Regions from separate parts of the Pseudomonas sp. GGS8 genome, predicted to be linked through region 2. Evidence: predicted binding sites of a transcription regulator. Region 2 holds the regulator's gene; each other region holds the start of a gene.

The links. Region 2 encodes sigma-54, which starts transcription at its own class of promoters, with help from an activator protein. Its sites were predicted from a motif close to ANTGGCATNNANNTTGCTNT; they were not measured.
Region 1: a site for sigma-54 is predicted at 1,680-1,699, ahead of J3D54_RS16245 (flagellar basal body rod protein FlgF). Genes of this name have one in related genera too.
Region 3: a site for sigma-54 is predicted at 4,024-4,043, ahead of glnK (P-II family nitrogen regulator). Genes of this name have one in related genera too.

The regions. Positions count from the first base shown of each region.
Region 1 covers NZ_JALJWF010000001.1:3,593,348-3,598,757, forward strand. The annotation lists gene J3D54_RS16240 (sigma-54-dependent transcriptional regulator) at 1-1,403, shown strand, start outside; gene J3D54_RS16245 (flagellar basal body rod protein FlgF) at 1,754-2,494, shown strand; gene flgG (flagellar basal-body rod protein FlgG) at 2,540-3,325, shown strand; gene flgH (flagellar basal body L-ring protein FlgH) at 3,378-4,073, shown strand; gene J3D54_RS16260 (flagellar basal body P-ring protein FlgI) at 4,101-5,189, shown strand; gene flgJ (flagellar assembly peptidoglycan hydrolase FlgJ) at 5,201-5,410, shown strand, end outside.
Region 2 covers NZ_JALJWF010000001.1:2,942,845-2,948,254, forward strand. The annotation lists gene rapZ (RNase adapter RapZ) at 1-616, opposite strand, end outside; gene ptsN (PTS IIA-like nitrogen regulatory protein PtsN) at 619-1,083, opposite strand; gene raiA (ribosome-associated translation inhibitor RaiA) at 1,096-1,404, opposite strand; gene J3D54_RS13205 (RNA polymerase factor sigma-54) at 1,479-2,972, opposite strand; gene lptB (LPS export ABC transporter ATP-binding protein) at 3,158-3,883, opposite strand; gene lptA (lipopolysaccharide transport periplasmic protein LptA) at 3,883-4,431, opposite strand; gene lptC (LPS export ABC transporter periplasmic protein LptC) at 4,418-4,990, opposite strand; gene J3D54_RS13225 (HAD family hydrolase) at 4,998-5,410, opposite strand, start outside.
Region 3 covers NZ_JALJWF010000001.1:2,118,678-2,124,087, reverse strand. The annotation lists gene xerC (tyrosine recombinase XerC) at 1-145, shown strand, start outside; gene J3D54_RS09365 (HAD family hydrolase) at 142-849, shown strand; gene sutA (transcriptional regulator SutA) at 1,042-1,365, opposite strand; gene J3D54_RS09355 (secondary thiamine-phosphate synthase enzyme YjbQ) at 1,468-1,893, opposite strand; gene J3D54_RS09350 (ammonium transporter) at 2,107-3,444, opposite strand; gene glnK (P-II family nitrogen regulator) at 3,480-3,818, opposite strand; gene J3D54_RS09340 (accessory factor UbiK family protein) at 4,236-4,502, shown strand; gene J3D54_RS09335 (Bro-N domain-containing protein) at 4,905-5,410, shown strand, end outside.

The sequences.
Region 1 (5,410 bases), 650 kb from region 2:
AGGCTCTGCGTCCGAAATTTGAATCGATTGCCGGCGTATTCGGCGTCAAGCGTGTAGGGCTGATGCCCAGCGAGCGTCGGCACATGGAGCTCAATGCCTTGCTCGGTGCCCTGGAATTTCCGGTGTTGTCGATCGACATGGGGGGCTCCATCGTTGCGGCCAACCGTGCGGCGGCGCAGTTGCTCGGGGTGCGGGTGGATGAGGTGCCGGGGATCCCGCTGTCGCGGTACGCCGAGGACTTCGATTTGCCGGAACTGGTACGCGCCAACAAGTCGCGGATCAACGGTTTGCGGGTGAAGGTTAAGGGTGACGTGTTTCTCGCCGACATCGCGCCGCTGCAATCGGAGCATGACGAAAGCGAGGCCATGGCCGGTGCGGTGTTGACGTTGCACCGGGCGGATCGGGTGGGCGAGCGCATCTATAACGTGCGCAAGCAGGAGTTGCGCGGCTTCGACAGCATTTTCCAAAGCTCGAAAGTGATGGCGGCGGTAGTGCGCGAAGCACGGCGCATGGCGCCGCTGGATGCACCGCTATTGATTGAAGGCGAAACCGGCACCGGCAAAGAGTTGTTGGCGCGGGCCTGTCACCTGGCGAGCCCGCGTGGGCAATCGCCGCTGATGGCGCTCAACTGCGCCGGCCTGCCAGAGTCCATGGCCGAGACTGAATTGTTCGGCTACGGCCCCGGCGCCTTCGAAGGGGCGCGGGCCGAAGGCAAGCTCGGGCTTCTGGAGCTGACGGCGGGCGGCACGTTGTTTCTCGATGGCGTTGGCGAAATGAGCCCGCGCTTGCAGGTGAAATTGCTGCGCTTTCTGCAGGACGGTTGCTTCCGTCGTGTCGGCAGCGATGAAGAGGTCTATCTGGATGTGCGGGTGATCTGCGCGACTCAAGTGGACTTGTCCGAGCTGTGTGCTCGCGGTGAATTTCGCCAGGATTTGTACCACCGCTTGAACGTGCTCTCGCTACACATCCCGCCACTGCGCGAATGCCTCGACGGACTGGCGCCGCTGGTGGAGCACTTCCTCGATCAGGCCAGTCGGCAGATTGGTTGCCCGCTGCCGAAACTGGCACCAGCGGCGATGGAACGGCTCAGTCACTATCACTGGCCGGGTAATGTGCGGCAGTTGGAAAACGTACTGTTTCAAGCGGTCTCCCTGTGCGAGGGCGGCACCGTCAAAGCCGAGCACATTCGTCTGCCGGACTACGGCGTGCGTCAGCCGCTTGGCGATTTTTCCCTGGAGGGCGGGTTGGACGAGATTGTCGGGCGCTTTGAAAAAGCGGTGCTGGAGCGTCTGTATTCCGAGCATCCGAGCAGTCGGCAACTGGGCAAGCGGTTGGGGGTTTCCCATACCACCATTGCCAATAAGTTGCGTGAGTATGAGGTCGGCAAAGAGCCGGGTGTTTAAACCTGTGGCGAGGGGGCTTGCCCCCGTTGGGTTGCGAAGCAGCCCCAAATGCAGCAACCGTATAGTGTCAGGTAAAACGCATCGGCTGATTTTGCGGCCGCTCCGCGACCGAACGGGGGCAAGCCCCCTCGCCACAGGGATCTGTGTTGGCTGCAAAGGTTGATGCTTGCCGTAAGCGGCATAACACCGCCGGTTTTTCGTCTTCGATACATTCCCCCTATCCCCTCTAAACCTCTCAAGTCCTTTGTTTGCCGGGCCCGGCGCCGCCAGAAAAAAGTTGGTCTGCAAATTGCTTATGGCTCAGCAGTACAGCGGTGGGCGGCAAACGTCCGGCATGCAGAGGAAAGAGTGTGGACAAGTACCTTTATGTGGCAATGACCGGCGCCAGCCAGAATGCACTGGCGCAGAAGGCTCATGCCAACAACCTGGCGAACATCTCTACCAATGGTTTTCAGAAGGACCTGGAGCAGGCCCGTTCGATGCCGGTATTTGGTGACAGCTTTCCGGCGCGTGCGTTTGCCATGAGCGAACGTCCGGCCACCGACTTCTCCCCGGGCGCGCTGGTGGAAACCGGTCGCGACCTCGATGTCGCGGTGCAAGGCAACGGCTGGATCGCCGTGCAGAACCCCGATGGCGGTGAAAGCTACGTGCGCACCGGCAGCCTGAACGTTGACGCATTGGGCGTGCTGCGCGCCGGCAACGGTATGCCGGTGGTGGGCAATGGCGGGCCGATTGCCGTGCCGCCTGAGCAGCAGATCGAAGTCGGCGAAGACGGCACCGTCAGCATCCGCGCGATGGGCGAAGGCCCGCGGGTGATGGCTGAAGTCGACCGCATCAAGCTGGTCAACCCGGACTTCAAGAACATGACCAAAGGCCTGGACGGTTCGATCCACACCAAGGACGGCAAGCCGGCGCAAGCCGATGCGGGCGTCAAGCTGGTGTCCGGGTTCCTTGAGTCGAGCAACGTCAACGCTGTGGAAGAGATGACCTCGGTGCTGGCCTTGTCGAAGCAGTTCGAGCTGCACATCAAGATGATGAACACCGCCAAAGACGATGACCAGGCCATGGCTCGGGTCTTGCAGATCAGCTAATTATCAGAACGTCGCGCCGTAAAACAGGCGCACGAGGAGAATCGAATGCTTCCGGCTCTATGGGTTGCCAAAACAGGTCTGTCCGCCCAGGACACCAACCTCACCACCATTTCCAACAACCTGGCCAACGTATCGACCACGGGTTTCAAACGTGATCGCGCCGAGTTCCAGGACTTGCTGTATCAGATCAAACGCCAGCCAGGCGCCCAGTCGACCCAGGACAGCGAATTGCCGTCGGGCCTGCAAGTGGGTACTGGTGTGCGCATCGTCGGCACCCAGAAAAACTTCACCGCCGGCAGCCTGCAAACCACCGAGCAGCCGTTGGACATGGCCATCGACGGTCGCGGTTTCTTCCAGATTCTGCAGCCCGATGGTACCACGTCCTACACCCGTGACGGTACCTTCCACCTGGATTCCAACGGCCAGATCGTCAACGCCAGCGGCTTCGCCCTGGAGCCGGCCATTGTCATTCCGAACAACGCCCAGACGTTCACCGTTGGCCGTGACGGCACCGTGTCCATCACCGTTGCCGGCAACCCGGCCTCCCAGGTGATCGGCAACCTGCAAACCGCCGACTTCATCAACCCGGCCGGTCTGCAAGCGGTGGGTAACAACCTGTTCCTGGAAACCGCTGCCAGTGGCGCGCCGCAAGTCGGCACCCCGGGCCTGGCCGGTTTCGGCACCACGCTGCAGAACACCCTGGAAACGTCCAACGTCAGCACCGTTGAAGAGATGGTCAACATGATCACCACTCAACGCGCCTACGAGATGAACTCCAAAGTGATCTCCACCGCCGACCAGATGCTCTCGTTCGTAACGCAGAATCTGTAATCAAGTCTATGAGGCGGCCATGAGGTCGCCTGCAACACCGTGAGGTAGGGTCATGAATCGCTTCGTATCTGTTCTGGCACTGAGTGGGGTCGCCGCGCTGGCGGGGTGCGTCGGTCCGACGCCAAAGCCCAATGACCCTTACTACGCCCCGGTGTTGCCGCGCACGCCGCTGCCGGCTGCCGCCAATAACGGCTCGATCTACCAGGCCGGTTTCGAACAGAACCTGTACAGCGACCGCAAGGCGTTCCGGGTCGGTGACATCATCACCATCACCCTGAACGAGCGCACCCAGGCGAGCAAGAACGCCAACTCGCAGATCGACAAGACCAGCGACACCAGTGTCGGCCTGACCTCGCTGTTCGGCTCCAGCCTGACCACCAACAACCCGGTTGGTGGCAACGACTTGAGCCTGAACGCCGGCTACAAAGCTGATCGCGCAAGCAAAGGCGACAGTAAGACCGGCCAAAGCAACAGCCTGACCGGTTCGATCACCGTGACCGTTGCCGACGTGTTGCCCAACGGCATCATCGCCGTGCGCGGCGAGAAGTGGCTGACCCTCAACACCGGTGACGAACTGGTACGGATTGCCGGCCTCGTTCGCGCCGATGACATTGCCACCGACAACACCGTGTCGTCGACCCGTGTCGCCGATGCACGTATCACCTATTCGGGCACCGGTGCGTTTGCCGATGCGAGTCAGCCAGGCTGGTTCGACCGTTTCTTCCTCAGCCCGCTGTTCCCTTTCTAGGTGGCTACGTTGAATCTTAAACACCTGATGGTGGGCGCCCTGTTGCTGATGGCGGCCTTCGATGCTCAAGCCGAACGGCTGAAAGACATCGCCAGTATTTCCGGCGTGCGTTCCAACCAATTGATCGGCTATGGCTTGGTGGTCGGGCTTAACGGTACCGGTGACCAGACGACCCAGACCCCGTTCACCCTGCAGACCTTCAACAACATGCTCTCGCAGTTCGGCATCAAGGTGCCGGCAGGTTCTGGCAACGTGCAATTGAAGAACGTCGCGGCCGTGTCGATCAGCGCCGATTTGCCAGCGTTCGCCAAGCCGGGTCAGCAGATAGATATCACTGTAGCGTCCATCGGTAACTCCAAGAGCCTGCGTGGCGGCACCCTGCTGTTGACGCCGCTTAAAGGTATCGATGGCAACGTCTACGCCGTCGCTCAGGGCAACCTGGTGGTCGGCGGTTTCGATGCCGAAGGTCGCGACGGTTCCAAGATTACTGTCAACGTTCCGTCGGCCGGTCGCATTCCCGGCGGTGCGTCGGTCGAGCGTGCAGTGCCGAGCGGCTTCAATCAGGGCAATAGCCTGACACTGAACCTCAACCGTTCGGACTTCACCACGGCCAAGCGCATCGTCGACAAGATCAACGACATGCTTGGCCCTGGCGTCGCCCAGGCCATCGATGGTGGCTCGATCCGCGTGACCGCGCCACTCGATCCGAGCCAGCGGGTCGACTATTTGTCGATCCTCGAAAACCTCGAAGTCGATCCGGGTCAGGCGGTGGCGAAAGTCATCATCAACTCGCGCACCGGCACCATCGTGATTGGCCAGAACGTCAAGGTTTCCCCGGCCGCCGTGACCCACGGCAGCCTGACCGTGACCATCACCGAAGACCCGATCGTCAGCCAGCCCGGCCCTCTGTCCAACGGGCAGACGGCGGTCGTGCCGCGCTCGCGGGTCAACGCTCAGCAAGAAGCCAAGCCGATGTTCAAGTTCGGCCCGGGCACCACCCTCGACGAAATCGTGCGTGCGGTGAACCAGGTCGGCGCGGCACCGGGTGACTTGATGGCGATCCTTGAAGCGCTGAAACAGGCCGGCGCGTTGCAAGCCGACCTGATCGTGATCTGAGGACGGCGATCATGGATATGCGCAAAAGCGGTCTGGTCAGCAGCAGCGATTCGGGGTCCTACTCGGACCTGAACCGTTTGAATCAGCTCAAGGTCGGCGACAAGAACAGCGATGCGAACATGCGCAAAGTGGCGCAGGAATTCGAGTCGCTGTTCCTCGGTGAAATGCTCAAGTCCATGCGCTCGGCCACCGAAGCGCTGGGCAAGGACAATCCGCTCAAC
Region 2 (5,410 bases):
GCCCGGACTGTGCCCGCAGCTCCGGTTTCCAGTAAGGGTTGGGCAGGCAACGCACGTCGAACACCAGATCGGCGTCCACCGGCATGCCACGCTTGAACCCGAAAGACTCCACCAGAAACGCAGTACCGGGCTCCGGCTGATTCAGCAGGCGCAGCTTGATGGTATCGCGCAGCTGATACAGGTTCAGACTGGTGGTGTTGACCTTGAGGTCGGCCAGATCGGCGATCGGCCCCAGCAGATTGGTTTCGTCCTCTATCGCCTCCGCCAGCGAGCGATTGGCGCTACTCAGGGGGTGACGACGGCGGGTTTCCGAAAAACGTTTGAGCAGGGTCTCTTCATCGGCGTCCAGATACAGCACATCGCACTGGATATGCCGGCTGCGGACTTCTTCCAGCAATTCGGGAAACCGTGACAGGTGGCTCGGCAAGTTGCGTGCATCGATGGACACGGCCACCAGCGGTTGTGCCAGTTCGGTATGAATCAGCGCGCGTTCGGCCAGTTCTGGCAACAGGCCGGCAGGCAGGTTGTCGATGCAGTAGTAGCCGTTGTCCTCGAGAACATCGAGGGCAGTGCTTTTACCTGAGCCGGAGCGGCCGCTGACGATGATCAGGCGCATGATTAGTGACCGTTTTGCTCGTTCAGGACAACCTGATACAAGGCTTCGTTGCTCGGGGCGCTACGCAGTTTTTCGCGCACTTCCTTGCGGTCAAGCATGCTGGCGATCTGGCGCAGCAACTCCAGGTGCGCATCGGTGGCGGCTTCCGGGACCAGCAGGACAAACAGCAGGTCAACCGGGGCACCGTCGATGGCGTCGAAATCGATGGGTGCGTCCAAGTGCATCAAGGCGCTGATGGGCGACTCACAGCCCTTGAGGCGGCAGTGGGGGATGGCGATACCGTTGCCAAAACCGGTGGAACCGAGTTTTTCACGGGCGACCAGACTCTCGAAGACATCCTGCATGGCCAGACCCGGCACTTCGCGATGGATAAGGTTGGCAATTTGCTCGAGGGCTTTCTTTTTACTGCCGCCCGGCACGTTCACGAGGGAACGGCCGGGGGTCAGGATGCTTTCAAGTCGGATCATGGGTTGGGAGTGTTAACGACCGGTCGCGCCCTGGAGGAGGCTCTGGGTCTTTTCCTTATGCTTTTTGAGTTGTTTATCCAGCTTGTCGGTCAGTGCGTCGATCGCTGCGTACATATCGGTATGTTCCGCGTTAGCGACCACTTCATTGCCGGGAATATGCAGTGTGGCTTCGATTTTCTGCTTGAGCTTCTCGACCGTCATCGTGACTTGCACGTTGGTGATCTTGTCGAAATGCCTCTCTAATCGTTCGAGTTTTTCGCCGATGTAGGTGCGAAGAGGTTCGGTCACTTCCAGTTGGTGTCCACTGATGTTGACTTGCATACAGCTTCTCCTTCGTTGCCAGTGCATAAAGCGGTAGATCAGATGATCTACCACTGGAACGCTGTGGCGTGGCTCTACATCAACCGCTTGCGTTCGCTCGAAGGCGCGATCCCGAGGGATTCGCGGTACTTGGCGACGGTGCGGCGAGCCACCTGAATGCCTTGTGCCTCCAGTAAACCAGCGATCTTGCTGTCACTCAACGGCTTTTTCTGATTTTCCGCGGCAACCAGTTTTTTGATGATCGCGCGGATCGCCGTGGACGAGCATTCACCGCCTTCGGAGGTGCTGACGTGGCTGGAAAAAAAGTATTTCAGTTCATAGATGCCCCGTGGGGTATGCATGAATTTCTGCGTGGTCACCCGTGAAATAGTCGATTCATGCATGCCTACCGCCTCAGCGATGTCGTGCAGTACCAACGGCTTCATGGCCTCGTCGCCGTACTCCAGGAAGCCGCGCTGATGCTCGACGATCTGGGTGGCCACTTTCATAAGGGTTTCGTTGCGGCTTTGCAGGCTCTTGATGAACCAGCGAGCTTCCTGCAGCTGATTACGCATGAAGGTGTTATCAGCGCTGGTATCGGCGCGGCGTACGAAGCCGGCGTATTGGGCGTTGACCCGCAGGCGTGGCACCGACTCCTGGTTCAGCTCCACCAGCCAGCGCTCGTTGTCCTTGCGCACGATCACGTCGGGAACAACGTATTCGGCTTCGGTGGACTCGATTTGCGAGCCCGGGCGCGGGTTGAGGCTCTGGACCAGTTCGATCACCTGGCGCAGTTCATCTTCCTTGAGCTTCATGCGGCGCATCAGCTGGCTGTAGTCGCGGCTGCCGAGCAGGTCGATGTAGTCGGTGACCAGGCGCTTGGCCTCGGCCAGCCAAGGGGTCTTGGCGGGCAGTTGGCGCAGTTGCAGCAGCAGGCATTCACCGAGGTTGCGAGCGCCGATACCGGCGGGCTCGAATTGCTGGATGCGATGCAGGACGGCTTCGATTTCGTCCAGTTCGATGTCCAGTTCCGGATCGAAGGCCTCAAGGATTTCCTCGAGGGTTTCGTCCAGATAGCCCTGATTGTTGATGCAGTCGATCAGGGTCACGGCGATCAGGCGATCGGTGTCGGACATCGGTGCCAGGTTCAGTTGCCAGAGCAAATGGCTTTGCAGGCTTTCACCGGCCGAAGTACGGGTGGTGAAATCCCACTCGTCGTCATCATTGCTCGGCAGGCTGCTGGCACTGGTCTGGTAGACGTCTTCCCAGGCGGTATCGACAGGCAATTCGTTGGGAATGCGTTCGTTCCAGTCGCCTTCCTCAAGGTTATCCACCGTCGGAGCGGTTTCCTGGTAGGAGGGTTCCTGAATGTCGGCGTTGGGTTGCTGTTCGGCTTTGTCGGCCAAGGGGTCGGCGTTATCGAAGTCGTCGCCTTCTTCCTGGCGTTCGAGCATCGGATTGGACTCCAGGGCCTCCTGGATTTCCTGTTGCAGGTCCAGGGTCGACAATTGGAGCAGGCGGATGGCCTGTTGCAGCTGCGGTGTCATCGTCAGCTGCTGGCCCATTCTCAAGACTAGCGATGGTTTCATGGCAGGGGCTTAACACCTTATTCGCCGGCGCACATGCGCCATCCACTACAGGGCGCCGAAGCGCCAAACATAAGCAAATTATATGCCTGAAACTGAAGTGTTTGCCTAGAGCGCTGTAACAATAAAAAACTATTGATTTTTTATTGAAAAAGAGCGCTCAGGCGACTGGCCAGGCAGTTCAGCGCTTACAGGCGGAACTCGTGGCCCAGATACACTTCCTTGACCAGTTCGTTGGCCAGGATGGTGGCAGAGTCACCTTCAGCGATCAGCTGGCCATCATTGACGATGTAGGCGGTTTCGCAGATGTCCAGGGTTTCACGGACGTTGTGGTCAGTGATCAGCACGCCAATGCCTTTGGCCTTGAGGTGATGGATGATCTGCTTGATGTCGCCCACCGAGATCGGGTCCACGCCGGCGAAGGGTTCGTCGAGGAGGATGAATTTCGGGTTGGTGGCCAGTGCCCGGGCAATTTCCACGCGACGGCGTTCGCCACCGGACAGGCTCATGCCAAGGCTGTCACGGATGTGGTGGATGTGAAATTCCTGCAGCAGGCTTTCCAGCTCTTTGCGGCGACCTGCCTTGTCGAGCTCCTTGCGGGTCTCGAGGATGGCCATGATGTTGTCGGTCACCGACAGCTTGCGGAAGATCGACGCTTCTTGTGGAAGATAGCCGATACCGGCCTTCGCACGACCGTGCATCGGCTGGTGGCTGACATCCAGGTCATCGATCAGTACGCGGCCCTGATCGGCCTGCACCAGACCGACGATCATGTAGAAACAGGTGGTCTTGCCGGCGCCGTTGGGACCAAGCAGGCCGACGATCTGACCGCTGTCGATGGACAAGCTGACGTCACGCACGACCTGGCGGCTCTTGTAGCTCTTGGCCAGATGCTGAGCTTTCAGAGTTGCCATTACTGGGCCTTTTGCTCGTCGGTTTTCTTTTTCGGCTGGATCACCATGTCGATGCGCGGACGCGTCTCGGTGACTTTGTTGCCCGTGGCGCGACCGGCGCTCGCAAGCTTCTTGACCGTGTCGTAGACGATTTTCTCGCCCTGGGTGGTGTTATTGTCCTTGTCGACAACTTTTGCCTTGTCGATCAGCACTACGCGGTTTTGGGCTGCGTGGTACTGGATGGTCACGCCCCAGCCCTGAACGGGCTTGGTGTCACCAGCGGTCTGCAGTTGCTCGAAGTAGGCCAGGTTGCCCACCGAAGTCACCACGTCGATGTCGCCTGCAGGCGTGCGGGTGATGGTCACGGTGTTGCCCTTAACGATCATCGAGCCCTGGGTGATGATCACGTCACCTTTATAGGTGGCAATGCCATTCTTGTCGTCCAGCTGGGCGTCGTCGGCCTGAATGCGGATAGGCTGCGCTTGATCGGTCGGCAGAGCCCAGGCGCTCACGCTTCCCAGTGCTGCGCTCAGACTGAGCAAAATAGGGAGAGTTTTAACGAGCCTCATACTGTCCTCTTACGTTCGATAGCAGGTGTATCCTGCTTTCTTTCAAGTACGCTTTCATTCCGTTGCCTGTCGATACACCGCCAGCGCCGTCGATTCTAACGGGTTGATCGGTCTGCGCATATTGCTGCTGCGGGAACACTGTCATACGGGTGGTGGTAATCAGGGTTTTACGGTTTTTTTCGTCGAAACGGGTGATGCGTACCGAGTCAATCAGCTCGACCTGGGTGCCGTCCGGGTTGACTTCGCCGCGCTCGCTCTGGACGTGCCAGGGGAACTCGGTACCGCGAAACATGTTCAGGTCAGGATTGGACAGCAACGTCACTTCGGTCGCTTTCAGGTGTTCGACCTTGTCGGACGTCATTTCGTACTGCAATTTGCCGTCCGGCAGGTACTGCACGCTGTGGGCGTTGGTGGCGTAATAGTCGATCATGGCTTCATCGACTTGCGCCACTGGCTTGTCGAGGAAGCGTTCCGGGCTGATGTTCCAGTAGCCGACCGCAGCGAATAGCGCCGCGATGCAACCGAATATCAGGATGTTGCGAATCTTTTTGCTCAGCATGTTGGGCTCACAGGTACGCGGCGTTGGCCGCATCGAGGCGGCCCTGGGCGCGCAGGATCAATTCGCAGAATTCGCGCGCGGCACCCTCGCCGCCACGGGCCTGGGTGATGCCGTGGGCGTGTTCGCGCACGAAACTGGCGGCGTTGGCCACCGCCATGCCCAGGCCGACGCGGCGAATCACCGGCAGGTCCGGCAGGTCGTCGCCGAGGTAGGCCACGTGTTCATAGCTTAGGTTGAGTTGGGCAAGGAGCTCGTCGAGCACCACCAGTTTGTCTTCGCGACCCTGGTACAGGTGTGGAATGCCGAGGTTCTTCGCCCGCCGTTCGACCACCGGAGTCTTGCGGCCGCTGATGATAGCGGTCTGCACGCCGGCTGCCATCAACATCTTGATGCCCTGACCGTCGAGGGTATTGAAGGTCT
Region 3 (5,410 bases), 820 kb from region 2:
AGACCTGCGCGCCGTGCAGGAACTGCTCGGCCACTCGGACATCAAGACCACCCAGATCTATACCCACCTGGACTTCCAGCACCTGGCGACGGTCTACGACAGCGCCCATCCACGGGCCAAACGCATTAAAGGCGATGATTCATGACCATCCAACTGATCACCTTCGACCTCGACGACACCCTGTGGGACACCGCCCCGGTAATCGCCACCGCCGAAGCCATATTGCGTGAATGGCTGACCGAGCATGCGCCGAACCTGGGCGCGGTGCCGGTGGAGCATTTGTGGTCGATTCGCGAGCGGGTGTTGAGCAACGAGCCGAGCCTCAAGCACCGTATCAGCGCGCTGCGTCGGCGGGTGCTTTTTCATGCTCTGGAAGAGGCAGGTTACGACCATGGTCAAGCCTCAGACCTGGCTGATCAAAGTTTTGAAGTGTTTCTGCATGCCCGGCATCAGCTGGAAGTATTCCCCGAAGTCGAGCCAACGCTGGAGACGCTGGCCAAGCACTACGCCCTCGGTGTAGTAACCAACGGCAACGCCGATGTACGCCGACTGGGCCTGGCGGATTACTTCAAGTTTGCCCTGTGCGCCGAAGACATCGGCATCGCCAAACCGGATGCGCGACTGTTTCATGAAGCGCTGCGCCGTGGCGGCGCGACCGGCGAGACCGCGGTGCATATCGGCGACCATCCCGGCGATGACATTGCCGGTGCCCAGCAGGCGGGGTTGCGGGCAATCTGGTTTAACCCGACGGGCAAAGCGTGGGAAGCCGAGAAGGTGCCGGATGCCGAGATTCGCAGTTTGACTGAGTTGCCTGCGCTGCTCGCCCGCTGGAATGCTGCCTCAGCCTGACACAACAATCTGTGGGAGCGGGCTTGCCCGCGATGAGGCCGTTGCATCCAACATTGATATTGCTTGATAAACCGCTATCGCGGGCAATCCCGCTCCCACAGGGGGTTGCATTCAGCTCAAATAATTTTTTGTAGCTCGAATGAAAAAGCCCGCAGCGACGGCGGGCTTTTTCAGCAAGCAGGAAGCAGGCGCTTAGATAGGCCGGCTGCCGTACTTGTTGTCAGGCTTCTTGGGAGGATCGGCGACCACATTGGCCTCCACTTCCTGCACCTTGCCGCCCCGTGCCAGAAACTCTTCCATGGCCTTGGCCAGGGCATCGCGTTCCTTGTTCTTGGCTTCGACACTCGGCAGCTCATCGACCGATACTGCAGCCTTGGCTTTGCCTTTGGCAGTCGGAACGGGCACATCGCCGCCATCGTCTTCAGCGACGTCTTCTGCCGCTGCTTCAAGGCCTTCTTCGGTTTCGTCGTCGTCGCCTACTTCGAGGTCGTCGTTTTCCAGATCATCGTCGCTCATGTTCTACCTCATGACTTGCGAAAAGCAGATTAGTTATAGCCCAGCTTCGCCATCTGTCGAAGGCCGCCGGAAAAAATTCAACCACCGCTGGTGACCAGCGGTTTATGCCCCTTCACCGTGCACGGTGGCGAGGACTTTACGGGCACCGCCATGATCACGGTGCTCGCCCAGATAAACGCCTTGCCAGGTTCCCAACGCCAGTCGGCCTGCCGAGATCGGCAAACTGAGCTGACAGCCAAGCACGCTGGCCTTGAAGTGCGCCGGGAGGTCGTCCTGGCCTTCGTCGTTATGCTCATAGTCGTCCGCTCCTTGTGGGATCAGACGATTGAAAAATCGTTCGAAGTCGCGACGTACCGCCGGATCGGCGTTCTCGTTGATGGTCAACGACGCCGAGGTATGCTGTAGCCACAAATGCAACAGACCGACCCGACATGCCTTGAGTTCAGGCAAGCCGGCGAGTAACTCGTCCGTTACCAGATGAAAGCCCCGGGGCCGTGCCCGCAGGGTAATCAGAGTCTGTTGCCACATACAGTTCTCCGCACGTTCGGGGCGCATTCTAGCGCGCTCTGGGAAAAAACAAAGGCCCTAATATTCCTTCAATCGTGTAAGCCATTGGCCGCAGAAAAACACCCGTTGTAAACGCCCCTGAACGTATATGAAAAAACCTTTCAGCCTTTCCATCACTGACAAAACCAAGACAAAAAAATGCCCGGCAAGCCGGGCATTTTTTTATAGGCGTGCTTACAAGTTGTAGCCGCGTTCGTTGTGCAGCGCCAGATCGATGCCGACTGCTTCTTCTTCCTCGGTGATGCGCAGACCCATGACAGCGTCCAGCACCTTGAGGATGATGAAGGTGACGATCGCGGTGTAGATCACCGTGAAGCCCACGCCTTTGCACTGAATCCAGACTTGAGCCGCGATGTCGGTGACGGTGCCGAAACCACCCAGGGACGGTGCCGCGAACACACCGGTCAGGATCGCGCCGAGGATACCGCCGATGCCGTGCACACCGAAGGCGTCGAGGGAGTCGTCGTAACCCATTTTGCGTTTCAGCGTCGTGGCGCAGAAGAAGCACACCACGCCCGCCGCCAGACCGATGATCATCGAGCCCATCGGGCCAACGGTACCCGCCGCCGGAGTGATCGCAACCAGACCGGCAACCACGCCCGAAGCGATACCCAGTGCGCTCGGTTTACCGTGGGTCAGCCACTCGGCAAACATCCAGCCCAGGGCTGCTGCGGCGGTAGCGATCTGAGTCACCAGCATCGCCATGCCGGCAGTGCCGTTGGCAGCAGCAGCGGAACCTGCGTTGAAACCGAACCAGCCGACCCACAACATCGCAGCGCCCATCAGGGTATAGCCGAGGTTGTGCGGAGCCATCGGGGTGGTCGGGAAACCTTTACGCTTGCCCAGTACCAGGCAGGCAATCAGACCGGCCACACCGGCGTTGATATGCACCACGGTGCCGCCGGCGAAGTCGAGCACGCCCCAGTCGCCCAACAGCGAACCCGGACCGCTCCAGACCATGTGCGCAATCGGCGCGTAAACCAGGGTGAACCAGATCCCCATGAACACCAGCATTGCGGAGAACTTCATCCGCTCGGCGAAAGCACCGACGATCAGCGCGGGGGTGATGATGGCGAAGGTCATCTGATAGGTGACAAACACCGCCTCGGGAAACAGCGCCGCAGGGCCGGTAATGCTGGTAGGCGTGATGCCGGCGAGGAACGCCTTGGCGAAGCTACCGACAAACGAATTGAGGTTGACGACGTTGGCTTCCATACCCGTTGTGTCAAACGCCATGCTGTAGCCGTAAAGGAACCACAGAATGGTGACCAGGCCGGTAATGGCGAAGCATTGCATCATCAACGAAAGAACGTTTTTGGAACGAACCATGCCGCCGTAGAACAGCGCGAGGCCGGGGATGGTCATGAACAGCACAAGGGCTGTCGAGGTCATCATCCAGGCGGTATCGCCGGAATTGAGGACTGGAGGCGCCACCGGATCTGCCGCCATGGCCAGGCCAGGCATTACGATGGACAACAGGGCTCCTAGCCCTGCGAATTTACGCAGAGTCATTTTGTTTTCTCCTGGGGCGTTGGGTTTGTGGCGGCTTAGATTGCGTCGGTATCGGTTTCGCCGGTACGGATGCGAATCGCCTGTTCCAGATTGACCACGAAGATCTTGCCGTCACCGATCTTGCCGGTGTTGGCAGCCTTGGTTATCGCCTCGATAACCCGGTCCAGATCCTTGTCGTCAATGGCGACATCGATCTTCACCTTGGGCAGAAAATCGACCACGTACTCCGCGCCGCGATACAGCTCGGTGTGACCCTTCTGCCGACCGAAGCCTTTGACCTCAGTAACGGTAATGCCCTGCACGCCGATCTCGGACAACGACTCGCGCACATCGTCCAGTTTGAACGGCTTGATGATGGCAGTGACTAGCTTCATGAAAACTCTCTCCCGAATTGGTGGACTTGCCCCAGGAAAACAAACCCGACTCAAGTCTAAGCGCAGTGCCTGGCTTTGTAACGCATCGTTCGGCCTTACCTGCCCGTCCGACGCCAGCTAACCACTCCGCACGAAACTTCCCCCGTTCCGCTTGGCGCACTGCATTCGTCACAGCGACTGCATCAGTGCATGGGTCACCAGCGACTAAGCAGAAAGCTTGCCATCTATCCAAAACCCATTAATTTCAAGCCCTTGGCCGCTACCGCAGGCCCCTCCAGCCGATTGACGCCACAGTTACGCACAACAACAGTGCGCGGCTGTCCACTCGCATGCGCGAAAAGCGTGCATCCAAGCCGCCGAGATTGACTATAGACACTGCGTGGTACACTGCGCGCCATTGTTGACAGGACATTTCCCATGCTCGCGCCCAAAGACTTCCTCGACGCCCTGAGCGGCACCGCCTCCCGCCTCTTCAGCGGCGACACCCCACTGCCGAAAAGCGAAATCGAAAGCCAGTTCAAGGCCCTGCTGCAGAGCGGCTTCAGCAAGCTGGACCTGGTGAGCCGGGAAGAATTCGACAGCCAGATGGTCGTACTGGCACGGACCCGGGCCCGGCTGGAGAGCCTTGAGGCGAAAGTGGCGGAGCTGGAAGCGAAGCTCAATCCAGTTGCTGACGCCGAGTAACCTGATCGTTCCCGTGCTCTGCGTGGGAACGATCATTCAATGTTTTCTGTAGGAGCTGCCGAAGGCTGCGATCTTTTGATCTTCCGCCCCGCCACCATCTCGGCAACGTCCTACAAAAATCACACCGCCGTCCGATTGCGTCGTAAGGCCTCCAGTTTCTATGCTCATCCCCAGCTGAATGTTCAGCTCTGGGTTTGGCGACCCGGAAGACCCCGACGCACCGCGACCACATTCGACCGAGGAATTTGTTCCCATCTCGAATTATGGCGGCTATGCGTGGGAGACCTTCGGGTCTGCCGGTTTTCGGGCGTCACCGGTTCGCCAACCCGCGCATGGCTGCCATCCTTTTCGTTTGGCGACGATCAGAGGCAGTTTTCTTCATTTGATCCCGAGAACTGCACCATGGACGAAAACTATCTAATCCCCCACATATTCACCCGCCACAAACTCCACCTCCACGCCCTCCTCCTGGAAAACCAACCCTGGTTCAGCGCCCGCGACCTCGGCCGATTGCTCAGGCTGTTCCTCGACGAACGCGCGCTACGCAAACTCGATCCCGACCAACACCAAACCGTACAAATGCTGATCCACGGCACCATCGAAAACACACTGCTGATCAGCGAATCCGGCGTCTACGCATTACTGGTCTACCACTACTGCCCCGAATACCGAGGCCTGCGCGAATGGCTGACCCACGACGTGGTCCCAACCCTCAGAGACGCCCAGCAACCCGCCTCAGCCGAACGCCCGATTCTGAGCCTGCTGAATTGGCCGCAGATGTCGTTGAGTTTGCTGCACTGGAATAACCAGCCGTGGATTCGGTTGCAGGATGTTCCGCAACTGCTGCCGAATGAGGAACGACCGCGAAGTATGGTCAATGCTCCGTGGTGGAAGCGTGCGTCACGAAT